3 regions of the Pantoea trifolii genome follow, and region 2 is predicted to be linked to each of the others. Evidence: predicted binding sites of a transcription regulator. Region 2 holds the regulator's gene; each other region holds the start of a gene.
The links. Region 2 encodes CRP, which controls carbon source genes, mostly activating them, when cyclic AMP is high. Its sites were predicted from a motif close to ATGTGANNNNNNTCACAT; they were not measured.
Positions count from the first base shown of each region.

Region 1 (10,580 bases), 3.0 Mb from region 2:
CATACTGATGTATGCTCCCAGGCTCTCGCTGCGTCGCCGCCTTCCTGCAGCTTGAATGATTTAGGGTAGACATATTAATCATGTCCGAATTTACGGACATCCGTTATGACAGAATCAGGAAATAAATATGCAACAGTTACAGAGCGTTATCGAATCTGCCTTTGAGCGCCGCGCCGACATCACGCCATCTGGCGTAGACAGCGCGACCCGCGATGCTATCACCCAGGTTATCGGCCTGCTGGATAGCGGTGAACTGCGCGTGTCTGAAAAGATCAACGGTGAGTGGGTAACGCATCAGTGGCTGAAGAAAGCGGTGCTGTTGTCATTCCGCATCAACGACAACCAGGTCATGGAAGGTTCTGAAACCCGCTTCTACGACAAAGTGCCAATGAAGTTTGCGGGCTGGGATGAAGCACGTTTCAAAAACGCTGGTTTCCGCGTAGTGCCACCGGCTGCTGTGCGTCAGGGCGCATTCATCGCGCGTAACACCGTGCTGATGCCTTCTTACGTCAACATCGGCGCTTACGTTGATGAAGGCACCATGGTTGATACCTGGGCGACCGTAGGTTCTTGCGCGCAGATCGGTAAAAACGTCCACCTGTCAGGCGGCGTGGGCATCGGTGGCGTGCTGGAGCCGCTGCAGGCCAATCCAACCATCATCGAAGATAACTGCTTCATCGGCGCGCGCTCAGAAATCGTTGAAGGCGTGATTGTTGAAGAAGGTTCAGTGATCTCAATGGGCGTTTACATCGGCCAGAGCACCAAAATCTTTGACCGCGAAACCGGCGAAGTGCATTACGGCCGCGTACCGGCGGGTTCGGTAGTGGTTTCAGGCAACCTGCCATCAAAAGACGGTAGCTACAGCCTGTATTGCGCGGTGATCGTGAAGAAAGTTGACGCTAAAACCCTTAGCAAAACAGGCATTAACGAATTGCTGCGCAGCATCGACTAAGCTTTTCCTGCCTGTAAATCTTCCCGACGGGCCTGGCTACAGGCCCGTAATTATTTGTTTACACTCCAGCCTGAATTACCTGTTTCGCGCCGCGAATTAACACGTGCGTTTATTTTTCAAACAGTTCATAATCCGCGCCAAGTTAACTCCGGTCGCGCACTTTTCATCCCGGTTTTTGTGTCTACAGTTGATTAAGTATGCCGTAAGCGTTCCGGTTGCCGCGTTTCTGCTGCATCCCGAATGATGATGATAGTCCTGCGCGCTCACCCACTCTTAGATGGAATATAAACGCTATGTACGACAACCTGAAAAGCTTAGGTATCAGCTCTCCTGAAGACATCGACCGTTACAGCCTGCGTCAGGAAGCTAACAACGATATTCTTAAAATCTACTTCCGCAAAGACAAAGGTGAATTCTTCGCGAAAAGCGTGAAATTCAAATACCCACGTCAGCGCAAAACCGTCGTCGCCGATCACACCAGCCAGGGTTACAAAGAAGTGCAGGAAATCAGCCCGAACCTGCGTTACGTGATCGATGAGCTGGACCAGATTTGCCAGCGCGACCAGGTTGAAGTGGATCTGAAGCGTAAAATTCTGGCGGATCTGCGCCATCTGGAAAGCGTGGTTTCTAACAAGATCGCCGAGATCGAATCAGACCTCGATCAGCTGACCCGCAATAAATAATGGTTCGCATTTGAAAAAAGGCCAGCGAATGCTGGCCTTTTTTATGGCTGCTGATAAGGCAGCGAAAGCAGCCAGGTATCGCGCTGTGCCTGCATCACCGCCCCGCTGTTTTGATCTTTCCAATGCGTCTGCCTGATCCACTGCTGATAACGCGGCTGCTGCAAACTGTTGTCGGCCATTGAAAGCAAGGGAATGATGCGTTGGCTCACCCGATCGCGGTTTTTCCACGGCCAGACTTTACTGGCATCGCTGTACGGCGCCATCATGTCCAGCGCATCCAGCAACGAACCGCTTTGCTGTTGCCTGCTATGCCACAAATCACCCAATCCTGCTTTACCGGCCAAGTGCGCCAATGCCGTCAGCGCCTGCAGATTGAAGTAGCTGTAATGGAAGGAGCGTGTGCGCGCTAACTCTGCTGGCTGGCTGCCATCGGCACGGATTTGCAGCGCAATTTTACTGCGCGCCAATTCCACCATCGCTTTAACCGTCTCACGATCGCCCAGATACCACGCAATTCCCGCCACCTGCGTGCAGTACCAACTGCCATGATTATTCGCCGCCGCCGCTTCTTGCAGCGCTAACGGATTGTGCCGCAGCCAGTGCAGATACTCGCTAAACCATAACTGCATCGCCTGCTGATCGGCTGGCTGCCAACCCGGCGCATTACGCAGCAAAGTTAGCGCATCCACCACGCGCGTGGCAAAGTAGCGTCCATCCAGCACGCCATCATGGCGACCTGCGGATCGGCCCGGAATACCCTGCGCAAAGTTTAGATTCGGATGCATGCGGCTGGTGGGATCGATAAACCAGTGGCGCATCATCGCCAGCGCTTTATCGGCATAACGTTGATCGCCAGAGAAATACCATGCCAGCGTCAGTGCTTGAAAATCAGCGGTAAAGCGCGCCAGCCGCACGCCATCACTTTGATCATTCTTACTGGCGGGATTCACTACACCGTCGCGACGCTGCCACGGCAAGCCGTCGGCGCTGCTGGCATCCGGCCACCAATAGGCGCTCAGGCTTAAATAATCCTGCTTCGAGCCGCTCGGTGGCAGCATTCCTTTGTCAGTGACACTGGGATTGGGGTGCTTCAGCGCGTTATCCGCCTGCTGCTTTAACTGATGCCAGGCATCGAGCGTGGGCGGCGCAGTTTGATGTTGTGCCAACTGCTGCTTAACCCGCTGAAGATCGTTTATAGAGAGGAAAGCCGGATCGCTAGCCACACCTAGCGCGCTATACAGCCACAACAGCGTAATCCACAGGTTCCTCATTAGCTTTGCTCATCCAGTTGGAGCGCCACATACAGCAGCAAACGATCGTCAAAGTTGCCCAAATCGAGCCCGGTAAGCTCGGAAATACGATTGAGGCGATACTCCAGCGTGTTGCGGTGAATAAACAGCGCGCGCGCCGTAGCGCTCGGTTGTACGTTATGACTGAACCACGCCACCAACGTGCGTCGCAGCAAGCCATTGTTATCCATACTTTTCAGCTTCGCCAGCGGGCGCGCCAGTTCGTTGGCCTGCCAGCCGCCGCGTAAACTGTCGAGCAGCACCGGCAGCACCAGATCCTGATAAAAATAGCTGCGCTGTTCCGGCATGCGCTGTTTGCCCACCATCATGGTGGTGCGCGCGGTACGGTACGAACGTGCGATGCTGCCGGGACCGGTAAAGTAGTTGCCGAGCGCGATACGCATCCGCACCTGTCCGCTCTCTTTCATGCGTTGCAGCAGTTGATCCACGCGGCGGCGATGATCGTCCTGATCGTAGCGGCCATGCGCATTCAGTGCCGGTTTCAGCACCACCATTTCGGTGAGTGAAACAATCGCAATCAGGTTGTCACGCTCCGGCGTGGTCAGCAGCGTTTGCAACTGCTGCAGCTCGGACATGGCACTATCAACGCCAAGCTGGCCGCTGTCCACTTCCACCACCGCTACCACGCGCGGTTGATTGAGATCGATGCCGAGCCGCTGCGCCCATTCGCTCAGCGCTGGCGATAAAGTTTCACTGCGCACCAGATTCAGCACCAGCTCTTCACGCAAGCGGCTGTCCTGCGCCAGCATATGCAGCAAACGCGCCTGCTCCAGCATCATTTCAGCGGTCATACACACCAGCTCGCCATAGTGACGCAGCGTTGCTGGCTGGCCGGTCAAACCGATCACGCCGACGATGTCGCCATCAATACGCAGCGGCAAATTGATGCCGGGACGTACGCCGTGCAGATGTTTTGCCACCGCTTCGTCGATGTCCACCACGCGGCCTTGTGACAGCACCAGCAGCGCGCCTTCGTGCAATTCGCCAATGCGTTCACGATCGCCACTGCCGATGATGCGACCACGCGCATCCATCACGTTGACATTGCTATCAATAATTTGCATGGTACGGGCAACAATATCCTGAGCCAGTCGCGCATCGAGATGATAGGTGGCCATCAAACACTCCGGAGATAAGGACGAACAGACAGAATACGCATCCGTTACGGCGCTGACATTGTGCAACTGCACATAGCCGTGGGGATTATGCGGGATTTGCGGTAAGCGTCACATTCAGTACCGGACATTTGCACAGACACAAAAAAGGCGAGCCGAGGCTCGCCTGTTTCAACAACCTGAAACTTACTGCATCAGCAGATAAAGGCTGCTGTCACCGCGCTGTACGTTCAGTGCCAGCACCGAAGGTTTAGTATCAAGCACTTTACGCAGCTCGCCAAGGTTAGCCACGGCTTGCTGGTTCACGCCCAGAATCACGTCACCTTTCTTCAGACCGATACGCGCCGCTGCGCTGCCCGGCTTCACGCTATCGACACGCACGCCTTTCTGGCCATTTGTATCGATATTGCTGAGATCGGCACCTTCAATGCCGGTGTAAATAGTGGCGGACTGCACTTTATCCTGCGAGCTCTGTTGCAGTTCAACCGTGACATTCACCGGTTTACCTTCGCGCAGCAGACCCAGCTGCAGCTTGGTGCCGACCGGCAGCGAGCCGACTTCCGCACGCAGCGCCGCGAAGCTGGTTAGCGCTTTACCGTTCATTGAAACCACCACGTCGCCGGCTTTCACGCCGGCTTTCGCCGCAGCGGAGTTCGGCAGCACCTGGCTAACAAAGGCGCCGCGCTGCGCATCGACTTTCATCGCTTTCGCCAGCTCGGAGTTCAGCTCGGTGCCCATAATGCCCAGCTCGCCGCGTTTCACCTGGCCGTATTCAACCATCTGCGCGGTCAGGTTTTTCACCATTGAACTTGGGATCGCAAAGCCGATACCGATGTTACCGCCGTCCGGTGCCAGAATCGCGGTGTTAATCCCGATCAGCTCACCGTTAAGGTTAACCAGCGCGCCGCCGGAGTTACCCCGGTTGATCGCCGCATCGGTCTGGATGAAGTTTTCATAGTTTTCAACGTTTAGACCGCTACGGCCCAGCGCTGAAACAATCCCCGAGGTCACGGTTTCGCCGAGGCCATACGGGTTACCGATCGCCACGGTGTAATCACCGACGCGCAGGTTGTCAGAATCGGCAATTTTGATTGCGGTGAGGTTTTTCGCATCCTGCAGCTGAATCAGCGCGATATCTGACTGCGGATCTTTACCGATCACTTTGGCGTCGTAACGACGGCCATCGCTGAGCTGAACCTGAATTTTGGTAGCGTTATCCACCACGTGGTTGTTGGTCACCACATAGCCTTTATCCGCGTTAATCACCACGCCGGAACCGAGCGCACGGAACTGCTGTTTCTGCGCGTTAGCACCGCCATCCCCGCCGCCGCCGCCGCCGCCCGCGCCATTTTGGCACATTGGCGAACTCTGGAACGGTGAACCGTCCTGACAGAACGGAGAATTATCACCAAAGAACTGCTGGAACTGCTGTGGCATGCGCGGTGTTTTAACCGTCGTCGTGCCTTCCACGCTGATACTCACCACGGACGGCATCACTTTTTCCAGCATCGGTGCCAGGCTTGGCAACTGCTGGCTGGAAGAAGAAGCGGTCTCTGCGGCAAATACACTCACAGGGCTCAACGCCGTCGCGCCGAAACTCAGCGCCAACGCCAGCATAATTGTGTTTTTTTTCATTTATCTGTGTCTCTCTAAGAATTACGGCCAGACCATTGCTGTGGTCGTGATGGTGAGATTAAGTTTTTAGCGCGAAGTTCCTAATAAAGTTTTAGGCAAAGGTAAAAAATTGTTCTTCGTCTTTACAATTCTGCGCTTATTCAACCGCCATTAATCGACGATATTCATCCCAGGCATAATTGTCCGTCATCCCGCTAATGTAGTCCTGAATTAAACGCGCACGATAATAACGTTCCCACAACAGGCGTTGATATTTATGCTCAACAATTAATGAACGCATGTGTTGCTGATAGGCTTTGCGATGTTTACCGGAAAGCTTATGAAACAGCCGAGTTTCAATCGGATGCTTTGCCAGAAAATCCTCGTTCATCAAGGTGGTAAATTGCTCGTAATCCAGCAGCAGCAATGACTGATATATTTCGAGCAGACCTTTAATCACCCGATAACCCTGCAATTCCAGTTGTTCAACTTCCGGATGATTAAATACCTGCTGACGCGCCACCGTTTTGAACAGTTTCAGCAAGCGTCCTTCTTCGCCATCATCTTCCAGTAAGGCGTGATTAAAATCGCCTTCGAAAATAGCCGGCAAGTTGTCGATGAAACGCTTAACCGCATGGCTAACCAGCACGTTTTGCACGTTAACCCGCAGCGACATAAAGAATTGATCGCTGATACTGCGGCGTTTTTTCTGATTAGCCTCTTTCCAGGCATCGCCGATGGTGCGGCTGAAAACATCGCCGGTTTTTACCGTACCCCAAGCTTCGAGTAAATGCTTATACAGCGTTTCAACATGGAAGATGTCTTTTTCTACGGCGTCATCCAGATCGGCAATGCAATAAGAGATATCGTCTGCAGCTTCCATTATCCAGGTGAGCGGAAAACGATGGTGCTCTTTTATATTTGTTGCCTCGCGTAACTCAGCCACATATTCACGCTCAGATAAATAGAAGCCCGGTTTTTTCATTAATACGCTAAATTCAGCCGGTTTATCGCCTTGCCACCATGCGGGCGCGGTATATTTCAAAATACAGGCGACCTGCGCATAGCTGAGATTGAGTTGCAGCAGCGTGTGCACCAAACGAATCGCCTGAGCGTTGCCTTCGAAATGGCATAAATCTTGACGAATCATTGCATTTAACTGGTCAAAAGCAGATCGCTCTGATTCATCGGCAACGCCCGCCACCAGCGGATCGACCAGCTCGGCAGGCAGATTATCGTCGAACCAGTCATTGATCGCCGCCTCACCAAAGTGACCAAACGGCGGATTGCCAACATCGTGCAGCAAACAGGCCATCTCAATCAGGCTTTCGAAGGCACCTTCAAACTCATCCAGCCCATAATTCGCCAGCCCGCCGCCCTGCGTTTTCAGCGCTTGCAGAATCTCTTTGGTGATATAGCGCCCGGTTTGCTGCACTTCGAGCGAGTGCGTTAAACGTGAACGCACCGCCGCGTTGCGCTCCAGCGGGAATACCTGGGTTTTCTGTTGCAGACGACGAATAGCGGCGGAGTTAATAATACGTCCGCGATCGCTTTCAAAGTGGCGGGTAATAAAGTATTCCCCTTCGGGATCTTTGCGGCTGGTATAAGGGCGGGTGAAACTGATCTTCTTCCTGAAATTAATCGCCGCCATAATTACCCCTTATTTTTTCGTGAATTCTTCCTCAATCAGCCATGTTAGACTATGCCTCACTTTTGCGGGTTACATCCATTAAATTAGCGAGATTCTTATGAAAGTAGGCATTATTGGCGCGATGGAGCAGGAAGTTACTCTGCTGCGTGACAAAATCGAAAACCGCCAGACACTGACGCTGGCCGGCTGCGAAATTTACACCGGCACGCTGAATGGTGTTGAAGTGGCGCTGCTGAAATCAGGCATCGGTAAAGTGGCTGCCGCGCTCGGCACCACCTTGTTGCTCGAGCTGTGCAAACCGGATGTGGTGATCAACACCGGTTCCGCTGGCGGATTAGCGTCAACGCTGAAAGTGGGCGATATCGTGGTGTCCGATGAAGTGCGCTATCACGACGCCGACGTCACCGCCTTCGGCTACGAGCCCGGCCAGATGGCCGGCTGCCCCGCGGCTTTCGTGGCAGATGACAAGCTGATTGTCGCCGCTGAGCGGGTTATCAAGCAGCTCGACCTCAACGCGGTGCGCGGTTTGGTCGTGAGCGGCGATGCGTTTATCAACGGCGCGGCACCGCTGACGCGCATCCGCACCACATTCCCGCAGGCGATCGCGGTGGAGATGGAAGCGACCGCGATTGGTCACGTTTGCCATCAGTTCAAGGTGCCGTTTGTGGTGGTGCGCGCGATTTCTGACGTCGCCGATCAGGAATCACACCTCAGCTTCGACGAGTTCCTAAGCGTTGCGGCAAAACAGTCTTCGCTGATGGTAGAAAACCTGCTGGTTCAGCTGGCGCGTGGCTAAAATCCTGCTGCTCGGGCTGTTGCTGCTGTGCAACAGCCTGTTCGCCGCCGCGCCGCGCGTTATTACGCTTTCGCCCCATCTGACCGAACTGGCCTTCGCCGCAGGCATTACGCCGCTGGCCGTCAGCGCCTTCTCTGATTATCCCGCGCAGGCCAACGCGCTGGAGCAGGTCGCGAACTGGCAAGGCATCAAAGTGGAACGCATTCTGCAGCTCAAACCGGATGTGGTGCTGGCGTGGCGTGGCGGTAATCCGCAGCGGCAAATCGAACAGCTGCAGCGTTTCGGGATAAAGGTTGAGTGGATCGATCCGCAAACCATTGATCAAATGATCGATGCGCTGGCGGCGTTACAGCGCTGGAGTCCGCAGCCGCAGCAAGCGGTTGATGCGGCGCAGGCATTACGCGCGCAGGAAGCGGCGCTGCGCAAGCAGTATCAGCAAAGTACGCCGATCGCGCTGTTTTTGCAGTTTGGTCAGCAACCGCTGTTTACTGCTGCGCGTAACACCATGCAAAACCAAATGATTGAGCTGTGCGGCGGCAGGAATATTTTTGCCGATAGCAGCGTCAGTTGGCCGCAGGTGAGCCGTGAACAGGTGCTGATGCGCCATCCGCAGGCGATTGTCATCGGTGGTAACGCCGCACACGCCGCCAGCATTACCAAATTCTGGCAGCCGCAGCTGGATGTGCCGGTGATCGCCATCAATGACGACTGGCTGAGCCGTCCGGGGCCTCGCATGCTGCTGGCAGCGAAACAGCTGTGTGCAGATTTACATCCGTCGAAAAAAAGCACCATTAAAGATTAAAGATCCGGCAGAAATTGTCGTAAATCATAATACAAGGCGCAGCGGCCACGTATGCTCTGTGCCCATTTTTAGCGCTTAGCACAATTTTGTCTTCACCAGGAACTATTCATGACCAGAGCACTGCTGCTGGCCATAGGGCTCGTGATCGCTGCACCACTGAGTGCGGCCACGTCGACCGGCTCTATCGCCGTCACCTTAACGTTATTCTCGCGTTGCGATATCTCACGCCAGAATGAACACACTCTGCCCACCGTGGATTGTGGACGCCACTTCAGCGCGCAGCCGCGCATTACCGAACGTGTGTTAAAACGCGATGCCACGCGCCGTGAATCCGCGCGTTTAGTGACAATAGAGTGGTAAGAATCTGGCTACCAGAACGGCAGCCAGAGCAGTATTAGATGCTGAAGGAAGAACCACAACCGCAGGTGGTTTTGGCATTCGGGTTGGTCACGATAAAACGTGAACCTTCCAGGCCTTCGGTGTAATCCACGGAACCGCCCACCAGATATTGCAGGCTCATCGGATCCACCACCAGCGCCACACCTTGTTTCTCGATGGTCATGTCGCCGTCATTCATTTGATCGTCAAAGGTGAAGCCATACTGGAAACCGCTGCAACCGCCGCCGGTAATATAGACGCGCAATTTCAGCGCGGGATTCTCTTCATCAGAAATCAGGTTTTTCACTTTTTTTGCTGCTGCATCAGTGAATTGCAAAGGCAGCGCTGCTAAGTCGTCACTCATCTTTTACTCCGGGTAAACGTCGAGGTCAGAAAACGACCTTAATTTCGCTATTATCTGCCAGCCGTCCAGTGCAATCAAGTCTCAAGCTTGACACTGCGTGCCGCCGCCTGCGCAGGAAAGTATATACCCTAAACTTTAGCGCAAGCCGTTATTCCCGTAGAATGGCGCCAGATTTTTTCCCGAACAGCAGGAGCAGAACAATGAGTAAGTCAGAAAACCTGTATGCCGCAGCGCAACGCCTGATCCCCGGCGGTGTGAACTCCCCGGTACGTGCATTTACCGGTGTGGGCGGTGTGCCGCTGTTCATCGAACGCGCTGACGGTGCGTATCTGTATGACGCCGACGGCAAAGGCTATATCGATTATGTCGGTTCGTGGGGCCCGATGGTGCTGGGTCACAACAACGCCAACATCCGTAACGCGGTAATTGAAGCCGCCGCGCGCGGTCTGAGCTTCGGCGCGCCGACCGAGATGGAAGTGAAAATGGCCGAGCTGGTGTGCGAGCTGGTGCCAAGCATGGACATGGTGCGCATGGTTAACTCTGGCACCGAAGCCACCATGAGCGCCATTCGCCTGGCGCGCGGCTTCACCCATCGCGACAAAATCATCAAGTTCGAGGGCTGCTATCACGGCCATGCCGATTGCCTGCTGGTAAAAGCTGGCTCCGGCGCGCTGACGCTGGGACAGCCAAACTCGCCGGGCGTACCGGCCGATTTCGCTAAACACACGCTGACCTGCACCTACAACGATCTCAGCACCGTGCGTGCGGCTTTCGAGCAATATCCTGAGGATATCGCCTGCATCATCGTTGAGCCGGTCGCGGGCAACATGAACTGCATTCCACCGCAGCCAGACTTCCTGCCGGGCCTGCGTGCGCTGTGTGACGAATTCGGCGCCCTGCTGATCATCGACGAAG
Region 1 is NZ_JANIET010000001.1:864,294-874,873, reverse strand. It holds gene dapD (2,3,4,5-tetrahydropyridine-2,6-dicarboxylate N-succinyltransferase) at 128-952, shown strand; gene NQH49_RS03880 (DUF3461 family protein) at 1,246-1,635, shown strand; gene NQH49_RS03875 (alginate lyase family protein) at 1,677-2,906, opposite strand; gene NQH49_RS03870 (CdaR family transcriptional regulator) at 2,906-4,063, opposite strand; gene degP (serine endoprotease DegP) at 4,247-5,695, opposite strand; gene dgt (dGTPase) at 5,832-7,325, opposite strand; gene mtnN (5'-methylthioadenosine/S-adenosylhomocysteine nucleosidase) at 7,423-8,121, shown strand; gene btuF (vitamin B12 ABC transporter substrate-binding protein BtuF) at 8,114-8,923, shown strand; gene NQH49_RS03845 (hypothetical protein) at 9,032-9,283, shown strand; gene erpA (iron-sulfur cluster insertion protein ErpA) at 9,318-9,665, opposite strand; gene hemL (glutamate-1-semialdehyde 2,1-aminomutase) at 9,866-10,580, shown strand, end outside.
Region 1: a site for CRP is predicted at 4,160-4,177, ahead of NQH49_RS03870 (CdaR family transcriptional regulator). Genes of this name have one in related genera too.

Region 2 (10,580 bases):
ATCCGGATTGGCAATGTAAGCTTGCTGCGCTTCAACCGCGCTGCGGGCAAAGGCGGTGACGATTTCTGGGTGCTGCTGCGCGAAATCTTTACGCACCACCCACACATCAAGCGTTGGCGCGCCCCACTTGCCAACCTGCGAGGAATCCGTCAGCACATTGCCATCTTTCTCTAGCTCATTGACCGCCGGAGACCAGACGTAAGCACCGTCAATGTCACCACGTTTCCAGGCGGCAATAATCGCCGGTGGCTGCAGGTTGACTAAGGTCACTTGCGAAGGTTTGATGCCCCAATGTTTGAGCGCGGCGAGGAAGCTGTAGTGCGTAGTCGAGATGAACGGCACGGCGATGCGCTTGCCAATCAGGTCTTTAGGATCTTTGATGGTCTTCTTCACCACCAGCGCTTCGGAATTACCGAGCTGTGAGGCCAGCAGGAAAGCTTCAATCGGCAGCTTTTGCGTGGCGGCGACCGCCAGCGGGCTGGAACCGATATTACCAATCTGTACGTCGCCCGACGCCAGGGCACGCAACACGCTGGCTCCGCTATCAAATTTGCGCCAGTCGACGGTAGCACCACTCTCTTTGGCGAAGGTGTTATCCGCCTGCGCCACTTTGGCTGGTTCCGCCGAGGTCTGATACGCCACGGTAACGTTGACCGCTTGTGCCTGGAACGCCATCAGGGCCAGAGCCGCTGCGACCGCCGTTATTGTTTTTTTCATCGCCATCACCATTCACCCCAATGTGTTTTTGTCTGCGCAGTTTCTCCAGCAAGAGTAATTTCACAAAGGAATTAAAAATTATCCCTAATGACGATCGGTTCTTAGATCAACATTGGGCAAGGCTATGCAGAAAGTGCAAATGGAAAGAGAAGGGAAATCGGTAAATATGTCACGCGCTCACATGGCAGCTGTGATATTGATAGACATCTCATTTTTCACTTTTTACTTACGGTCTTGAATCCATGTCGATTGAGAAAGTCGCACACCTGGCTGGTGTGTCCAAAGCCACCGTTTCACGGGTTTTGAACCAGAATCCCGGCGTGCGCCCGGATACGCGCGCCAAAGTGCTGGCGGCCATCGACATCTGCGACTATCAACCCAACTTACTGGCGCGCCAGCTGCGCACCTCACAAAGCCATATGCTGTTAGTGCTGATTCCCGACATCACCAATCCGTTCTGCTCACGCGTGGTTCAGGGCATTGAAGCCGAAGCGGAAGCGCAGGGTTACCACATTCTGCTGTGTAACTCAGGATCGCAATTGCGACGCGAAGCGGCTTACATTGCTCTACTGAGTGGCAAAGTGGTCGATGGCGTGATCACCATGGATGCCGCCAGTACCCTGCAAGAGTTGAAAGAATTGATTGGCGATGCGCCCTGGGTTCAGTGTGCCGAATACGATCCGGCGATCGCCGCCTCAAGTGTGGCGATTGACAATGAAGAAGCGGCTTGCGAAACCGTGCGTTATCTGGCGAGCAAAGGCCGACGCCGCATTGCGCTGGTGAACTGTGATATGCGTTACCTCTATTCACATAAGCGTGAAGAGGGATATCGTGCGGCGCTGGAGCAGCTGGATCTCAGCTGGTGCGGTGTGGCCTACGCCGAGAATATCACCTGCGAAGCGGGCAGTGCGGCTTTGCGCGAACTGCTGACGCAGCCGGAACGGCCGGATGCGGTATTCGCGGTATCAGATGTGTTGGCGGTTGGCGTAATACACGCGGCGTTGGAGGCGGGCTTGCGCGTGCCGGAAGATTTAGCGGTGGTAGGATTTGATGGCATCAACTTTACCAGCAGTTTGAATCCACCGCTGACGACGATTGAGCAACCGATGAATCGCATGGGCGCGCGCAGCGTACAGCTGCTGGTCCAACGCATCCGCCAACCCAACTCGTCGGTGGTTCATGAAGTGTTGCCGTGGAAGCGCGTTGAACGCGCTTCCAGTTAACTCAGCGCCAAATCAGCAATACGCACGCGGCGGTGAGCAAGCCCATCGCCAGATTGAACATTTTCCACGCGCGCGGGCTGCGCAGCAGACGTCCAATCAGCGAGCCAAAGCCCATCCAGATCACCCCAGAAACCACGTTCACCATGAACATGCCGAGGCTAATGGCCAGCACCGAATGCAGATATTCGCTGCCTGCCAGGCTGAAGCTGGCCACTGCGCCGAGGGCCATGAGCCAGGCTTTCGGGTTGATCAGCTGCAGCAAGCCGCCTTGCCAGAACGGCATCTGCTTCACCGTCACATCATCGGTTTCCAGCTTTTCATACTCGGCGCTGGCGATTTTCCACGCCAGCCACAGCAGATAAAGGCTACCGGCAATCTTCAGAATCAGATGCAGCGAGGGATAAAGCAGGATGAGACCGCCGATGCCGAATGCCACCATCAGCAACATGACTTGCATACCAATCATGATACCAATGAGCAGCGGAATGGTGCGCAGGAAGCCAAAATTAGCACCCGAGGCGGTAAGTAACATATTATTGGGCCCGGGCGTGATGGCCGCGACCCAAAGAAAACCTAACATTGATAAAAAAAGACTCAGTTCCATGTATATTCGGGTGCTCCTCACCCAGTAAAGCGAACAACCCATCGAAGCTATCAGCGACTTATGCATCAGACAAGCCTTTACCCAAGCTATTTTGATCGCCCCAGCGGCGAGCGCTTTACCCCCCTGCGCGGATTCAGTAACGCGCATTTGCAAACACTGCTGCCGCGTATTCTGCGGCGCCGCGTCACGTTGCGTCCGCACTGGCAGCGTCTTGACCTTCCGGACGGCGATTTTGTCGATTTAGCGTGGAGCGAAGATCCGGCGCAGGCACGTCACAAGCCGCGCATGGTGATGTTTCACGGCCTGGAAGGCAACTTTCGCAGCCCGTATGCGCATGGCCTGATGCAGGCGTGTCAGGCGCGCGGCTGGCTGGCGGTGGTGATGCACTTTCGCGGCTGCAGCGGCGAGCCTAATCGCTTGAAGCGCATCTATCACTCCGGTGAAACCGAAGATGCCACCTACTTCCTTAACTGGCTGCAGCGTGAATGGGGCAGCGTGCCGACCGCTGCAGTCGGCGTTTCGCTGGGCGGCAACATGCTCGCTTGCCTGCTGGGTCAGCAAGGTCACGATGTGCCGATTGATGCCGGCATCGCCATCTCAGCGCCACTGGCACTGGAACCGTGCAGCGGCAAATTGGATGTTGGCTTTTCGCGCTTCTATCAGCACTATTTGCTGACGCGGCTAAAAAAGAACGCTACGCGCAAACTGCACGCCTGGCCCGGCACGCTGCCGGTCGATCTCAGCCAGTTACGCGCTTTCCGCCGCTTACGCGAATTCGATGATGCCATAACGGCACGTGCGCACGGTTTTATTGACGCCAGCGACTATTATCAACAAGCCAGCGCGATGCCGCTGCTCACTGGCGTGCGTAAACCGCTGCTGATCATTCATGCGCAAGATGATCCCTTTATGACTGATGCCGTGATCCCGCAACCTGACCAGCTGTCAGCCTCCATTCAGTATCAGCTGACGCAGCAAGGTGGCCACGTCGGCTTTGTCGGCGGCACCTTGCTTAAACCGAAAATGTGGCTGGAACAGCGCGTGCCCGACTGGCTCTCAACTTATCTGGATGTGTAATAGTGATTATTCCCTGGCAACAACTCGAAGCGGAGACGCTGGAAAATCTGATTGAAACCTTCGTGTTACGCGAAGGCACCGATTACGGCGAGCAGGAACGCAGTTTGCTGCAAAAAGTCGCCGACGTGCGCCGCCAGCTGGAGCGCGGCGACGTGGTGCTGGTGTGGTCGGAACTGCATGAATCGATCAATATTATGCCGAAGGGTGAATTTCGCGGCTGATGCACCCCGCGGCAATTCGTGGTAACAATGCTCATCGCCGGACTTCACAGGGAGCTCTGTTATGTCAGCCAGGCATCCAATTATTGCCGTCACCGGTTCCAGCGGCGCCGGAACCACCACCACCAGCCTCGCCTTCCGTAAGATTTTCCAGCAGCTGAACCTGCATGCGGCGGAACTCGAGGGCGACAGTTTCCATCGCTTCACGCGTCCGGAAATGGACATGGCGATCCGCAAAGCACGCGATCTCGGTCGCCACATCAGCTACTTCGGCCCGGAAGCCAATGATTTCGGTCTACTGGAGCAGACGTTCAAACATTACGGTCAAACCGGCCTCGGCGAATCACGCAAATATCTGCACACCTACGATGAAGCGGTGCCGTGGAATCAGGTACCGGGCACTTTCACGCCGTGGCAGCCGCTACCAGAAAACACCGATGTGCTGTTTTATGAAGGCTTGCACGGCGGCGTGGTCACGCAGCAGCAAAATGTGGCGGAGCATGTCGATCTGCTGGTTGGCGTGGTGCCGATTGTTAACCTTGAGTGGATTCAGAAGCTAGTGCGTGACACCGGCGAGCGCGGCCATTCACGCGAAGCAGTAATGGATTCGGTGGTACGTTCGATGGAGGATTACATTAACTTCATCACGCCGCAGTTCTCGCGCACCCACATTAACTTCCAGCGCGTGCCGACCGTTGATACCTCAAACCCGTTTGCCGCCCGCGAAATTCCCTCGCTCGACGAAAGCTTCGTGGTGATTCATTTCCGTGGCCTGGAAGGCATCGCGTTCCCCTATCTGCTGGCGATGATTCAGGGATCGTTTATTTCCCACATCAATACGCTGGTGGTGCCGGGCGGCAAAATGGGATTGGCGATGGAGCTGATTATGCTGCCGCTGGTACAGCGACTGATTGAAGGGAAGCGGATTGAATAGGTTTGGTGCGGGCGGTGAAAAGGGAGGCATGAATGCCTCCCCTTCGACCGATTACAACTCGACAACCTCATAGCTGTGGGTAATTTCCACGCCTTTACCCAGCATGATCGCCACCGAGCAATATTTTTCCGCCGACAGATCAACCGCGCGCGCAACCGCTTTATCGCTCAATGCTTTGCCGCTGACAATAAAATGCAGGTTGATAGTGGTAAAAATGCGTGGCGCTTCTTCACGGCGTTCTGAGGTGAGTTTCACTTCGCAATCGGCCACATCGCTGCGCCCTTTTTGCAGGATCGAAACCACATCAATGGCGCTACAGCCGCCTGCGGCCATCAGCACCATCTCCATTGGACTTGGCGCTTTGTCACCGGAATTACCGTCCATTAATACCTGATGGCCAGATGAGGATTCTCCGAGAAAGGTAAGACCTTCCACCCATTTCACTCGTGCCTGCATTATTCTCTCTCCTGAAGCGGCGGTTTTGCCGCCAGAGTACGCTTTCACCTGACAAACAGCAATCCAGAGTAATCCCCCTTGTGCTGAAGCGAGACAACACAAGACAGCTCGCAAAAGCTGTGCTACAAACAGTGCTGAAAATATTTTCGTCATCACAGACGAAGGCCGGAAGAATCAAAAGCGTAGCTTAAGAGTCCACCCGGAATAATTTTTCCTTTACTGGAAACGCTCGACGATTAAACCGCCTGACAGGGAAAAATGCCCCCTGTGTTTTGGGCACGATTACAACAGAGGATAATAGCGAATGGTTCTCGGCAAACCGCAAACAGACCCTACACTCGAATGGTTCCTGTCCCATTGCCATATTCACAAATATCCATCCAAAAGCACGCTCATCCATCAGGGTGAGAAAGCGGAAACGCTGTACTACATCGTAAAAGGTTCCGTAGCGGTACTGATTAAAGATGAAGAAGGCAAAGAGATGATTCTCTCCTACCTCAATCAGGGAGATTTCATCGGCGAACTCGGTCTTTTCGAAGAAGGCCAGGAACGTAGTGCCTGGGTACGTGCGAAGTCTGCCTGCGAAGTGGCTGAAATTTCATACAAAAAATTCCGTCAGCTGATTCAGGTAAACCCGGATATTTTAATGCGACTTTCGTCGCAAATGGCGCGTCGTCTGCAAGTCACATCTGAGAAAGTGGGCAACCTTGCCTTCCTCGATGTCACCGGACGTATCGCGCAAACGCTGCTAAATCTGGCCAAACAACCAGATGCGATGACTCACCCAGACGGGATGCAAATCAAAATCACCCGTCAGGAGATTGGTCAGATCGTGGGCTGCTCACGCGAAACCGTGGGTCGTATCCTGAAAATGCTGGAAGATCAGAACCTGATCTCCGCACACGGTAAAACCATCGTCGTTTACGGCACCCGCTAATTTCTTCTCACCCACGGCGTGATGGCAACATCGCGCCGTTTCTATTTGCGATGAGCTGATGTGGCGTCGAATCATCTATCATCCCGAAGTTAACTACGCGCTGCGGCAAACGCTGGTGCTGTGCCTGCCTGTGGCTCTCGGCTGGCTGTTTGGCGATCTGCAAAAAGGTCTGCTGTTCTCATTAGTGCCGGCCTGCTGCAACATGGCGGGTCTGGATACGCCGCACAAACGCTTCTTCAAACGCCTGATTGTGGGGGGTTCGCTGTTTGCCACCGGCAGTTTCCTGATGCAAATCCTCACCGCTTATCAGGTTCCGCTGCCGCTGATTTTGCTGGCGTTGCCGCTGCTGATTGGCGTGACCGGCGAAATCGGCCCGCTGCATGCACGATTGCTGCCCGCGACTTTGATTGCCGCTATTTTCACGCTCAGCCTGGTTGGACGCATGCCGATGTGGGTGCCGCCGCTGCTCTACATTGGCGGCACGCTATGGTACGGCTTATTCAACTGGTTCTGGTTCTGGCTGTGGAAAGAGCAGCCGATGCGCGAGTCGCTCAGCCTGCTGTTCCGCGAGCTGGCGGATTACTGCGATGCCAAATACACCTTACTGACGCAGCTGACCGATCCGGAAAAAGCGCTGCCACCGTTGCTGGCACGTCAGCAAAAGGCGGTCGATCTCATCACCACCTGCTACCAGCAAATGCATATGCTGTCGGCCAGTCGCGATAACAGCCACAAACGCCTGACGCGCGCTTTCCAGGTGGCGCTGGATTTACAGGAACACATCTCGGTGAGTTTGCATCAGCCGGAAGAGGTGCAGAAGCTGGTTGAAGAGAGCCACGCCGAAGCGGTGATTCGCTGGAACGCCAAAATCATCTCGGCGCGACTGCGCGTGCTGGCGGATGCAATTCTCTACCATCAGCTGCCAGACCGTTTTCATATGGAGAAACAGCTCGGCGCGTTGGAGAAAATTGCGCGCCAGCATCCGGATAACCCGGTCGGCAACTTCTGCCTGTATCACTTCAGCCGCATCGCCCGCGTGTTGCGTACGCAGAAGCCGCTCTACACGCGTGACCTGATGGCCGATCGCCAGCGCCGTTTGCCGCTGTTACCCGCGCTGCGCAGTTATCTGTCATTCAAATCCACCGCGTTACGCACCGCGGCACGCTTTGCCGTGATGCTGATGTTTGGCAGCGCGCTGGCGCTGTTCTTCAACATTCCCAAACCTTACTGGATTCTGATGACCATCATGTTCGTCAGCCAGAACGGTTACAGCGCGACGCGCGTGCGCATCCAGCACCGTGCGCTGGGCACTTTTGCCGGATTGCTGATCGCCGCCGCGTCGCTCCAGCTGGCGGTGCCGGAATCGATCACGCTGCTGTTTATGCTAGGGATCACGCTGGCGAGTTATCTGATCACGCGGAAATATTACGGCTGGTCGATGATTGGCTTCACCGTCACGGCGGTGTATTCGCTGCAGCTGCTGTCGCTCAACGGCGCACAGTTTCTGCTGCCGCGCATGATGGATACCTTGATGGGCTGTTTGATTGCCTTCGCCGGGATGATTTGGCTGTGGCCGCAGTGGCAAAGCGGACTGCTGCGCAAGAACGCGCACGATGCGCTGGAAGCCTATCAGGAAGCGCTGCGAATGCTGTTAGGCCCGGAACAGTCGCCGGAGAAACTGGCTTATCAGCGCATGAAGGTTAATCAGGCGCACAACGCGCTGTTCAACTCATTGAACCAGGCATCGAGCGAACCAGGCTTTAATCTGCAATACCTGAAAGATATGCGCATGTGGGTTACGCACAGTCAGTTCATCGTCGAGCATATTAACGCCATGACGATTCTGGCGCGTGAGCACACCATGTTGACGGCCAAGCTGGCGGAACGTTATCTGCAATCCTGTGAAATCGCGCTGCAGCGTTGTCAGCAGCGACTGGCGTATGATGGGCCGGGCAACGACAGCAATATTCTGGAAGCACCGGAGAATCTCAATGAAGGGCCGGTGACGATTGTCGAACAGCATGTGAAGCGGATTTTGCAGCACCTCAACGTGATGCACACCATCTCTTCGCTGGCGTGGAGCCAGCGACCGCATCATGGCCGCTGGCTCAAGGTGTTACGTCCGAAAGCGGATTAAGCGGCCAGCACCTTTTCAATCGCGCTGGCGAAACGCGTCATGCCTTCGGCGATATCGGTAGGTTCAATCACCAGCGACGGCACAAAACGGATCACGTCGGTACCGGCGGTGAGAATCATCAGCCCTTCCGCTGCAGAAGCGTTGAGGATGTCACGCGCTTTGCTGGCGAACTGCGGCTTCAGCGCGGCACCAATCAGCAGCCCTTTGCCACGAATCTCGCTGAAGATAGCGAATTTGCTGTCGATGGCTTGCAGCGCTTCAACGAACTGCTGACGACGTGCTTCAACGCCTTCCAGTACTTCTGGCGTGTTGATGATATCCAGCGCCGTTTCAGCGATGGCACAGGCCAGCGGATTGCCGCCGTAAGTGGTACCGTGAACGCCCGGCGCCATCACCGAGGCGATTTCGTTGGTAGTCAACATCGCGCTCACCGGGAAACCGCCGCCCAGCGCTTTCGCGCTGGTAATAATATCGGGCTTGATACCGTAATGCTCATACGCAAACAGTTTGCCGCTACGTCCCATACCGCTCTGCACTTCATCCAGCACCAGCAGCGCATTGTGTTCATCGCACAGCGCGCGCAGACCTTGCATAAACTCTGGCGTGGCCGGCATTACGCCGCCTTCGCCCTGAATCGGCTCGACCACGATGGCGCAGGTGTGATCATCAATCACCGCTTTTACCGCATTGAGATCGTTGAACGGCACATGCACGATATCCGCCGGTTTTGGACCGAAGCCATCGGAGTATTTCGGCTGGCCGCCAACCGACACGGTGAACAGCGTGCGGCCGTGGAAGGCGTTATGGAAGGCGATAATTTTGCTTTTGAACGGGCTGTGTTTTTTGCAGGCGTAATAACGCGCCAGCTTGAATGCTGCTTCGTTGGCTTCCGCACCGGAGTTACCGAAAAACACCCGATCGGCAAAGGTCGCGGCAATCAATTTACTCGCCAGACGCAGCGCTGGTTCGTTGGTGAACACGTTGCTGGTGTGCCACAAGGTTTCGCCCTGGGTTTTCAGCGTTTCCACCAGCGCCGGATGACAATGGCCCAATGCAGTCACCGCGATGCCGCCAGAGAAATCGATATACTCCTTGCCCTGCTGATCCCACACTCGGCTGCCTTTACCTTTTACCGGCACAAACTGCGCAGGTGCATAAACAGGCAAAATAACGTTATCGAACGTTTCCCGGGTTACCGCTAGTTTTTCCGCTGCCATTGACGACCTCATCGGGTTATTTGTTGAGCTGATGTGAAAATATAATCACAAAATATGCATAAAAAATCACACGAAGGCAAACATAAGTTACGCGTTGAGGAAATTAGCCAGCAGCTGATGCCCTTGCTCACTGAGGATGCTTTCCGGATGGAACTGCACGCCTTCCAGCGGCAAAGTGCGATGGCGGAAACCCATGATCTCATCCGGCTGGCCGTCGCGCAGGGTCCACGCGGTGACTTCAAACTCAGCGGGCAGCGTATCGCGCGCCACAATCAATGAGTGATAGCGCGTCACGGTCAGCGGATTATTCAGATCGCGAAACACACCTTGGTTGGTGTGCTGGATCAGGGAGGTTTTGCCATGCATCACCTGGCGCGCGCGCACCACCTGCGCGCCATAGGCTTGTGCAATCGCCTGATGCCCAAGGCAAACGCCGAGGATCGGCACGTGCCCGGCGAAATGGCGAATCGCCGCGAGCGAGATGCCAGACTGATCCGGCGTACACGGACCCGGCGAAATCACCAGATGCGTCAGCGGCAGCGCTTGCATCTCATCCAGCGTAATGGCGTCGTTACGCACCACGCGCACCTCCGCGCCCAGTTCGCAAAAGTACTGGTAGAGATTCCAGGTGAAGGAGTCGTAGTTATCGATTAGCAGCAGCATAGCGCCCTCAGGCCAGTAAAAGCGGCGCTATTCTACCTATTTTAGTTCGCCGGGCTCACCACTTTCGCAAACTGCGCGGTAAGCGGTGCCAGATCGCCGGCGACGCCCGCCGAGATCGCAGCGCGCCACGCATCGCGTTCGAGCGTTTCCCAGGAAAGCTGATAACCGGCATGCAGTGCCAACTGTTCGAAGAAGATGCGCTGCGCGCGGCCATTGCCGGCGCGGAACGGATGCAGCACGAAGATCTCACAGTAATAATGTGCGATACGCGCCACGAACGCTTCCTGCTCAAGGTCAGCCAGGCCGCGCTCTTCCTCCAGCGCCTGCATCAGCGTATTGCCTTCTTTCTCGATATATTCGCAATGACAATACGGCGTTTCATCGCGCCAGATATCGA
Region 2 is NZ_JANIET010000001.1:3,834,670-3,845,249, forward strand. It holds gene tauA (taurine ABC transporter substrate-binding protein) at 1-723, opposite strand, end outside; gene NQH49_RS17880 (LacI family DNA-binding transcriptional regulator) at 960-1,940, shown strand; gene NQH49_RS17885 (LysE family translocator) at 1,942-2,544, opposite strand; gene NQH49_RS17890 (hydrolase) at 2,605-3,621, shown strand; gene NQH49_RS17895 (YheU family protein) at 3,624-3,842, shown strand; gene NQH49_RS17900 (phosphoribulokinase) at 3,904-4,773, shown strand; gene NQH49_RS17905 (OsmC family protein) at 4,825-5,229, opposite strand; gene crp (cAMP-activated global transcriptional regulator CRP) at 5,534-6,166, shown strand; gene NQH49_RS17915 (YccS/YhfK family putative transporter) at 6,225-8,303, shown strand; gene argD (bifunctional acetylornithine/succinyldiaminopimelate transaminase) at 8,300-9,520, opposite strand; gene NQH49_RS17925 (aminodeoxychorismate synthase component II) at 9,608-10,183, opposite strand; gene NQH49_RS17930 (putative adenosine monophosphate-protein transferase Fic) at 10,225-10,580, opposite strand, start outside.

Region 3 (10,580 bases), 3.2 Mb from region 2:
TCGCTGTTGAAGCCGGCAATCTGGCTCAGGCGATCGGCCGTAATGGCCAAAACGTGCGTCTGGCTTCCCAACTGAGCGGTTGGGAACTGAACGTGATGACCGTCGATGATCTGCAGGCCAAGCACCAAGCTGAAGCCCATGCAGCGATCGATATGTTCACCAAACATCTCGACATCGACGAAGAGTTCGCCACCATTCTGGTGGAAGAGGGCTTCTCTTCGCTGGAAGAATTGGCTTATGTGCCAATCAACGAGCTGCTGGAAATCGACGGCCTCGATGAAGAGACCATTGAAGCCCTGCGTGAACGAGCAAAAAATGCGTTAACTACCCTGGCATTAGCGAAAGAAGAGAGCCTTGGTAATCAGGAGCCCGCTGAGGATCTTCTGAATCTTGAGGGCTTGGATCGTGCGCTGGCGTATCGCCTGGCGGCGAAAGGCGTTTGCACGCTGGAAGATCTCGCTGAGCAAGGTGTTGACGATCTGACAGATATTGAAGGGCTGGATGACGAGAAAGCCGGTGCGCTGATTATGGCTGCACGTAATATCTGCTGGTTCGGCGATGACGCGTAATAACAGGAAGGAACAGCATGACAGATGTAACCGTAAAATCGCTGGCCGCCGAAATTCAGACCCCGGTCGATCGCCTGGTACAGCAATTTGCTGATGCAGGGATCCGTAAGTCTGAGAACGATGCGGTGTCCCAGCAAGAGAAAGAAACCTTACTGTCTCACCTGAATCGTGAGCACGGTCAGACCGGTTCAAGCAAGCTGACTTTGCAGCGCAAGACGCGCAGCACCTTGAATATTCCCGTCACCGGGGGTAAAAGTAAGTCGGTACAAATTGAAGTCCGCAAAAAGCGCACATACGTGAAAGGCGATGCAGAGTCTGAGCAAGCTCAGGCGGAAGCGGAAGCCGAGGCGCAGCGTGAAGCGGAAGAGCAGGCGCGTCGCGAGGCGGAAGAACAAGCCCGTCGCGAAGCTGAACAGAAAGCGCAACGTGAAGCCGAAGATAAAGCCAAGCGCGAAGCCGCTGACAAGGCCAAACGTGAAGCAGCGGAAAAAGAGAAATTGACTAATCAACCTACCGACGTAGTAGCCAAGGCTGCGCAGTCTGATAAAGCCCGTCGTGAAGCAGAAGCTGCCGAACTGAAACGTAAAGCAGAAGAAGAAGCACGCCGTAAGCTGGAAGAAGATGCGCGCCGCGTGGCTGAAGAAGCCCGCCGCCTGGCTGAAGAAAAAGCCGCTGAATGGGCCAAACCTGAAGAAGAGGATAAAGGCGACTATCACGTCACTACCTCAACTCACGCCCGTCAGGCAGAAGACGAGAACGATCGCCAGGTAGAAGCTGGCCGTGCACGTGCTCGCACTACCAAAGCTGCTCGCCCGGTGAAGAAAGGCAACAAGCATTCTGAAGCCAAAACCGATCGCGAAGAAGCGCGTGCGCAGGTTCGTGGCGGCAAAGGTGGCAAACATCGTAAGCCAAGCACCCTGCAGCAGGGCTTCAACAAGCCAGCTCAGGCTGTTAACCGCGATGTTGTCATCGGTGAAACCATCACCGTTGCTGAACTGGCCAACAAAATGGCGATCAAAGGTTCTCTGGTCGTTAAAGCGATGATGAAGATGGGCGCCATGGCGACCATCAACCAGGTTATCGATCAAGAAACCGCTCAGATGGTCGCGGAAGAGATGGGTCACAAAGTGATCCTGCGCCGCGAGAATGAGCTGGAAGAAGCGGTAATGGACGATCGTGATACCGATGCTGCGCAAGAGTCTCGTGCTCCGGTCGTTACCATCATGGGTCACGTTGACCACGGTAAAACCTCTCTGCTTGACTACATTCGTTCAACGAAAGTGGCATCAGGCGAAGCGGGCGGTATTACCCAGCATATCGGTGCTTACCACGTTGAAACTGACAACGGTATGATCACCTTCCTCGATACCCCGGGACACGCCGCGTTTACCGCAATGCGTGCTCGTGGTGCGCAGGCCACGGATATCGTTATCCTGGTTGTGGCTGCAGACGATGGCGTGATGCCTCAGACCGTTGAAGCTATCCAGCATGCGAAAGCAGCCGGTGTGCCAGTGGTTGTTGCGGTCAACAAAATCGATAAGCCAGATGCTGATCCAGACCGCGTTAAGAACGAACTGACCCAATACGGCATTCTTCCGGAAGAGTGGGGCGGTGAGAACATGTTCGTTAACGTCTCTGCGAAAGCCGGTACCGGTATTGACGACCTGTTGAATGCGATTCTGCTGCAAGCAGAAGTACTGGAACTCTCAGCTATCCGTGAAGGTATGGCGAGCGGCGTGGTCATTGAATCGTTCCTCGACAAAGGTCGTGGTCCGGTTGCTACCGTGCTGGTACGTGAAGGTACGCTGAACAAAGGCGATATCGTGCTGTGCGGCTTCGAATACGGCCGTGTACGTGCGATGCGTGACGAGCTGGGTCGTGAAGTACTGGAAGCGGGTCCATCCATTCCGGTGGAAATCCTGGGTCTGTCCGGTGTGCCGGCCGCAGGTGATGAAGCGACTGTCGTACGTGATGAGAAGAAAGCGCGTGAAGTTGCACTGTATCGTCAGGGCAAATTCCGTGAAGTTAAGCTGGCGCGTCAGCAGAAGTCTAAGTTGGAGAACATGTTCGCCAACATGACTGAAGGCGAAGTGTCTGAGCTGAACATCGTACTGAAATCTGACGTACAGGGTTCTGTCGAAGCGATCTCTGATTCGCTGCTGAAACTCTCTACCGACGAAGTGAAAGTGCGCATCATCGGTTCAGGCGTAGGTGGTATCACCGAAACCGACGCAACCCTGGCTGCAGCATCCAACGCTATCATCCTCGGCTTCAACGTGCGTGCTGATGCATCTGCTCGCCGCGTAATTGACGCTGAAAACGTTGACCTGCGTTATTACTCCGTCATCTATAATCTGATCGACGAAGTGAAAGCAGCGATGAGCGGTATGCTGGCGCCAGAGTTCAAACAGCAGATTATCGGTCTGGCTGCGGTACGTGACGTGTTCAAATCACCGAAGTTTGGTGCCATCGCGGGCTGTATGGTCACCGAAGGTAACATCAAACGTCACAACCCAATCCGCGTTCTGCGTGACAACGTGGTTATCTATGAAGGCGAGCTGGAATCTCTGCGCCGCTTCAAAGATGACGTTAACGAAGTTCGTAACGGCATGGAATGTGGTATCGGCGTGAAGAACTACAACGACGTTCGCGTTGGCGATATGATCGAAGTGTTCGAAGTGATTGAAATTAAACGCACCATCGATTGATCATCATTTGATGTGTTGCAATTTGGGAGGCCTCTGGCCTCCCGAATTATTTGGGAGAAAGAAATAATGGCAAAAGAATTTGGCCGCCCACAACGCGTTTCTCAGGAGTTGCAGAAAGAGATTGCAATCATCCTGCAGCGCGAAATTAAAGATCCACGTCTCGGTATGATGGTGACAGTGTCGGGCGTCGAAGTGTCGCGCGATCTCGCCTATGCCAAGGTGTTTGTGACCTTTTTGAATGACAAAGATGAAGAAGCGGTACAAAACGGCCTGAAGGCGCTGAAAGAAGCTTCTGGCTATATCCGTACGCTGGTAGGCAAAGCGATGCGCTTGCGTATCGTGCCGGAGCTGACCTTCTTCTACGACAACTCGCTGATCGAAGGTATGCGCATGTCGAACCTGGTCAGCAACGTCATTAAGAGCGATGTTGAGCGCCGTGGCGATAGCCCGGCGGAAGATGACAAGGAGGACTAATGAGTCGTCCTCGTCGTCGCGGTCGCGACGTCCACGGTGTGTTTCTGTTGGATAAGCATCAAGGCGCATCTTCCAATGATGTGCTGCAGAAAGTAAAACGTCTGTTCAATGCGAACAAAGCGGGCCACACCGGTGCCCTCGATCCGCTGGCGACCGGCATGCTGCCGGTTTGCCTCGGCGAAGCCACCAAGTTTTCGCAGTATCTGCTCGATTCTGACAAGCGCTATCGCGTCATTGCTCGCCTGGGTGAACGCACCGATACGTCTGATGCCGACGGCAATATTGTTGAAACCCGTGCGATTACTTTTGATCAGGCGGCACTGGACGCGGCGCTGGATTATTTTCGTGGCGACACCATGCAGGTGCCGACCATGTTCTCCGCGCTGAAGTATCAGGGACGCAAACTGTACGAGTACGCTCGTGAAGGCATTACCGTGCCGCGTGAAGCGCGCCCGATCAAAGTGTTTGAGCTGCAGTTTATTCGCTGGGAAGGGGATGAGCTGGAGTTGGAGATTCACGTCTCTAAAGGCACTTACATCCGCACTATCATCGATGATCTCGGTGAGCGGCTTGGCTGCGGTGCGCACGTTATCATGCTGCGTCGTCTGCAAGTGGCGCGTTATCCGATCGAAAGAATGGTGACGCTCGAGCAGCTGCAGGACGTGGCGGCTACCGTCAACATGGCGGAAACGCCAGATTACAGCGCGCTTGATGCGCTATTGCTGCCGATGGACAGCCCGGCAGAAGAGTTCCCGATTGTGAATTTGCTGCCCGCGGTGGCGGCGTATTTCAAACAGGGTATGCCGGTTCAGGTGGCGGATGCGCCGGAACAAGGATTGGTGCGCGTGACTGAAGGTGATGAGCACAAATTCATTGGTATGGCCGAAATTGCCGAGGATGGGCGCGTGGCGCCGCGTCGTCTGGTGGTAGAATTTCCTGCGTAATCAATCCTCTCGCATTTGACCTAACGGCGCATTTGCGTTGCTATCAGGCGAAGAGTAGAATGGCGCGGCTTTAAAAGCGGGCTGCTGAATTAGAGATCGGCACCCATACATTCATTATTTACTGGAGTTTATTATGTCTCTAAGCGTAGAAGCTAAAGCAGAGATCGTTGCTAAATACGGTCGTGGTACCAACGACAGCGGTTCAACTGAAGTTCAGGTTGCTCTGCTGACTGCTCAGATTAACCACCTGCAGGGTCACTTCTCTGAGCACAAGAAAGATCACCACAGCCGTCGCGGTCTGCTGCGCATGGTATCTCAGCGTCGTAAGCTGCTGGACTACCTGAAGCGTAAAGACGTTGCTCGCTACACCGGTCTGATCGAAAGCCTGGGTCTGCGTCGCTAAGTCTGAAGAATCTGATCAAGGGTGTAGCGCATGCACTATGCAAAAAAACGCATCTGACGATCAGATTTGTGCGAGTTTCGCGAAAAGGGGGCCTTTATGGCCCCTTTTTTCGAGCAATCCGCAGCAATCCGGACCAAACTCATGTATTGTTGCAGAGAGTGATCTTTGCTTGCAGAGGTTCGCGCGGCTAATGAGAGGCTTTACCGCATGGGCGGTTAAGGTTGTCATTAGTCGCGAGGATGCAACTGAAGATCGGTAATCCCCGGCGCGCCAGAATGGGCTGCGCCCCTGAATTTAAGGACTTAAATTTTGCTGAACCCGATCGTACGCAAATTCCAATATGGTCAGCATACCGTCACGCTGGAAACCGGCATGATGGCGCGCCAGGCTACCGCTGCAGTAATGGTGAGCATGGATGACACTGCTGTATTCGTTACCGTTGTTGGCCAGAAAAAAACGAAACCAGGTCAGGATTTCTTCCCGCTGACGGTTAACTATCAGGAGCGTACTTACGCTGCTGGTCGTATCCCGGGTAGCTTCTTCCGTCGTGAAGGCCGTCCAAGCGAAGGCGAAACCCTGATCTCACGCCTGATTGACCGTCCAGTTCGTCCGCTGTTCCCGGAAGGCTTCATTAACGAAGTTCAGGTTATTGCGACCGTGGTTTCTGTTAACCCACAGGTTAACCCAGACATCGTTGCGATGATCGGTGCATCTGCTGCATTGGCTCTGTCTGGCCTGCCGTTCAATGGTCCAATCGGCGCAGCGCGCGTCGGTTATATCAATGACCAGTACGTGCTAAACCCAACTGCTGATGAAATCAACGAATCACGTCTGAACCTGGTTGTTGCCGGTACCCAGAACGCGGTGCTGATGGTGGAATCAGAAGCTGACATCCTGACTGAAGAGCAGATGCTGGGCGCTGTAGTATATGGCCACGATCAGCAGCAGATCGTTATCGAAAACATCAATGCGCTGGTTGCCGAAGCCGGTAAACCACGTTGGGATTGGCAGCCACTGCCAACTAACGATGCACTGATCGCACGCGTTACTGCACTGGCAGAAGCGGGCATCAGCGATGCCTATCGCATCACTGATAAGCAAGAGCGTTACACTCAGGTTGGCGCAGTGAAAGACGCGACCATCGCGGCACTGCAGGCTGAAGATGAAACACTGGATGCTGGCGATATCGCTGACATCGTACACGACCTTGAGAAGAGCGTTGTTCGTAGCCGCATCATCCGTGGCGAACCGCGTATTGATGGCCGTGAGAAAGATATGATTCGTGGTCTGGACGTGCGCACTGGCGTACTGCCACGCACACACGGTTCTTCGCTGTTTACCCGTGGTGAAACGCAGGCGCTGGTTACCGCAACACTGGGTACCGCACGTGATGCGCAGAATCTGGATGAGTTGATGGGCGAGCGTACTGATAGCTTCCTGTTCCACTACAACTTCCCTCCGTACTGCGTGGGCGAAACCGGTATGGTTGGCTCACCGAAGCGCCGTGAGATTGGTCACGGTCGTCTGGCGAAGCGTGGCGTGCTGGCAGTAATGCCTAAGCAAGCTGATTTCCCATACACCGTGCGTGTGGTTTCAGAAATCACCGAATCTAACGGTTCTTCTTCAATGGCTTCCGTGTGCGGTGCATCTCTGGCACTGATGGATGCTGGCGTACCAATCAAAGCAGCCGTAGCCGGTATTGCGATGGGTCTGGTTAAAGAAGCCGACAACTTTGTGGTTCTGTCTGACATTCTGGGTGACGAAGATCACCTCGGCGACATGGACTTTAAAGTAGCAGGTAGCCGCGATGGTATTACTGCGCTGCAGATGGATATCAAAATCGAAGGCATCACCCGCGAAATCATGCAGGTTGCTCTGAACCAAGCTAAAGGTGCGCGTCTGCATATCCTGAGCGTGATGGAGCAGGCAATCAGCACGCCGCGTCAGGAAATCTCTGAATTCGCGCCGCGCATTTACACTATCAAAATCAGTTCAGACAAGATCAAAGATGTCATCGGTAAAGGCGGCTCGGTTATCCGTGCGCTGACCGAAGAAACTGGCACCACCATCGAAATCGAAGATGACGGCACCGTGAAGATCGCTGCAACTGATAGCCTGAAAGCTAAAGAAGCCATTCGTCGTATTGAAGAGATTACTGCTGAGATCGAAGTTGGCCGCATTTACTCAGGTAAGGTGACACGTATCGTTGATTTCGGTGCCTTCGTGGCAATCGGCGGCGGTAAAGAAGGTTTGGTTCACATTTCTCAGATCGCCGATAAGCGCGTAGAGAAAGTGACTGACTATCTGCAGATGGGTCAGGAAGTTCCAGTGAAAGTAATGGAAGTTGACCGTCAGGGCCGTGTACGTCTGAGCATCAAAGAAGCGACAGAGCAGAAACCAGCGGAAGAAGTTGCTACCGCTGCATCTGATGCATCTGACGCCGAGTAAGCGTTTACCGATTTACCTCTCCCTGCTTTGCGGGGAGAGGTGTTTAGATCATCGCGAGGGCGGGAATCCTTGTGCACAGCAGGAGGATGACAGGATGGTTGTCCCAATGTTTGTATTCGGGAGTGGGAAATGAAGCCTTTTTTGCGCTGGTGTTTTGTTGCGACAGCTATCACGCTGGCAGGATGCAGCAACTCCAATTGGCGTAAGAACGAAGTTCTGGCAGTACCTTTGCAGCCCACACTGCAGCAAGAGGTGATCCTGGCGCGCATGGAACAAATTCTTGCCAGTCGTGCCCTGACCGATGATGAACGCGCACAGCTATTATATGAGCGCGGAGTGTTGTATGATAGTTTGGGTCTGAGGGCACTAGCGCGGAACGATTTTTCGCAAGCGCTGTCTATAAGACCAGATATGCCTGAGGTATTTAATTATCTCGGTATATACTTAACGCAGGCAGGCAACTTTGATGCTGCCTATGAAGCGTTTGATTCTGTACTTGAGCTTGATCCAACTTACAACTATGCGCATTTAAACCGTGGTATCGCCCTCTATTACGGCGGTCGATACAAGTTAGCGCAAGATGATCTGCTGGCGTTTTATCAAGACGATCCTAACGATCCATTCCGCAGCCTTTGGCTCTATCTCGTTGAAAGCGATATGGATGCCGACAAGGCAAAAGTTACGCTGAGACAGCGTCATGACAAAGCGGTTCGCGATCAATGGGGATGGAATATTGTCGAGTTCTACCTTGGCGACATCAGTGAAAAAACGCTGATGGAACGTCTCAAGGCGGACGCAACGGATAACACCTCGCTCGCTGAACATCTCAGTGAAACCAACTTCTATTTAGGTAAGTACTACCTAAGTCTGGGGGAGAAGGACGACGCGAAAGCGTTGTTCAAACTGGCGGTGGCCAACAACGTAAACAACTTTGTTGAGCACCGATACGCATTGTTGGAACTGGCGCAACTCGGCCAGACACAAGACGATTTATCAGAATCTGACCAGCAATAGCTGACGAACTTTTATTGCCTGAATACCTGTAAAGTCATCATCTTCAGAGATGAGGGCTTTTCTGTTCGTCAAAACTTCTAATTTGAGCCGGTTCACACTTTTTGATGAAAATGACTGAAAGTTTTCACGACGAGTTATGTAGACTGGCCGCCGCAATCTAAGAGGCACGTGTACTACATGACTGATATTCAAACCACTTTTGCTGACCTTGGCCTGAACGCCGACATCCTCGAATCACTGAACGGTATGGGCTATGTTAAGCCTTCTCCAATCCAGGCTGAGTGTATTCCTCACCTGCTGGCTGGCCGTGACGTGTTGGGTATGGCGCAGACCGGTAGTGGTAAAACTGCGGCTTTCTCACTGCCGCTGCTAAACAACATTGATCCTACTGTTAAAGCACCGCAAATTTTGGTGCTGGCACCTACCCGCGAATTGGCGGTGCAGGTTGCTGAAGCCGTCACAGAATTCTCTAAACACATGCGTGGTATCAACGTTGTAGCCCTGTACGGCGGCCAACGTTATGACGTACAGCTGCGCGCACTGCGTCAGGGACCACAAGTTGTTGTGGGTACGCCTGGTCGTCTGCTGGATCACCTGAAGCGTGGCACGTTAGATCTGTCTAACCTGCGCGGTCTGGTGCTGGACGAAGCTGATGAAATGCTGCGTATGGGCTTCATCGAAGACGTTGAAACCATCATGGCGCAGATTCCAGACGGTCATCAGACCGCGCTGTTCTCAGCAACCATGCCAGAAGCGATTCGTCGTATTACCAAGCGCTTCATGAAAGATCCACAGGAAGTTCGCATCCAGTCAAGCATGACTACGCGCCCAGACATTTCTCAGTCTTACTGGACCGCTTACGGCCGTAAAACTGATGCGCTGGTTCGCTTCCTGGAAGCAGAAGATTTCGATGCAGCCATCATCTTCGTGCGTACCAAAAATGCCACGCTGGAAGTGGCCGAAGCGCTGGAGCGCAGCGGTTATAACAGCGCAGCACTGAATGGTGACATGAACCAGGCACTGCGTGAGCAGACGTTGGAGCGTTTGAAAGATGGTCGTCTCGACATCCTGATCGCGACTGACGTTGCAGCACGTGGTCTGGACGTTGAGCGCATCAGCCTGGTAGTAAACTTTGATATCCCAATGGATGCTGAGTCTTACGTTCACCGTATCGGTCGTACCGGCCGTGCAGGTCGTGCTGGTCGCGCGCTGCTGTTCGTTGAGAACCGCGAGCGTCGTCTGCTGCGCAACATCGAACGAACCATGAAGCTGACCATTCCAGAAGTTGAACTGCCGAACGCAGAACTGCTGGGTGAGCGTCGTCTGGCTAAGTTCGCGGCTAAAGTACAGCAGCAGCTGGAAAGCAGCGATCTGGACCAGTACCGCGCACTGCTGAGCAAAATGCAGCCGGGCGAAGATCTGGATATCGAAACTCTGGCCGCAGCACTGCTGAAAATGGCTCAGGGCGAACGTCCACTGATTCTGCCACCAGAAGCACCGCGTCCAGCGCGTCGTGAGTTCAGCGATCGTCCTGACCGTGGTGAGCGTCGCGATTCACGTGATTCTCGTGGTCCACGCGAAAGCCGTGACAGCCGCGATGGCGATCGTCCACGTCGTGAACGTCGTGACGTTGGCGAAATGCAGCTGTACCGCATTGAAGTAGGCCGTGATGATGGTGTTGAAGTTCGTCACATCGTTGGCGCGATCGCTAACGAAGGCGATATCAGCAGCCGTTACATCGGTAACATCAAGCTGTTCGGTACTCACTCAACTATCGAGCTGCCGAAAGGCATGCCGGGCGAAGTACTGCAGCACTTCACGCGTACGCGTATTCTGAACAAGCCGATGAATATGCAGTTGATGGGTGATGCACCGGTGCACGAGCGTAGCGAACGTCGTCCATCTGCTGGCGGCGAACGTCGTGGCAATGGCGCACCGCGCGGTGATGGTGCTCCACGTGGCGAAGGCGCTCCACGTCGCTTCTCCGAACGTCGTGAAGGTGGCCGCGAAGGCGGACGCT
Region 3 is NZ_JANIET010000001.1:589,911-600,490, forward strand. It holds gene nusA (transcription termination factor NusA) at 1-569, shown strand, start outside; gene infB (translation initiation factor IF-2) at 587-3,277, shown strand; gene rbfA (30S ribosome-binding factor RbfA) at 3,344-3,751, shown strand; gene truB (tRNA pseudouridine(55) synthase TruB) at 3,751-4,695, shown strand; gene rpsO (30S ribosomal protein S15) at 4,829-5,098, shown strand; gene pnp (polyribonucleotide nucleotidyltransferase) at 5,408-7,546, shown strand; gene nlpI (lipoprotein NlpI) at 7,676-8,560, shown strand; gene yrbN (protein YrbN) at 8,665-8,721, shown strand; gene NQH49_RS02650 (DEAD/DEAH family ATP-dependent RNA helicase) at 8,738-10,580, shown strand, end outside.
Region 3: a site for CRP is predicted at 8,641-8,658, ahead of yrbN (protein YrbN). Genes of this name have one in related genera too.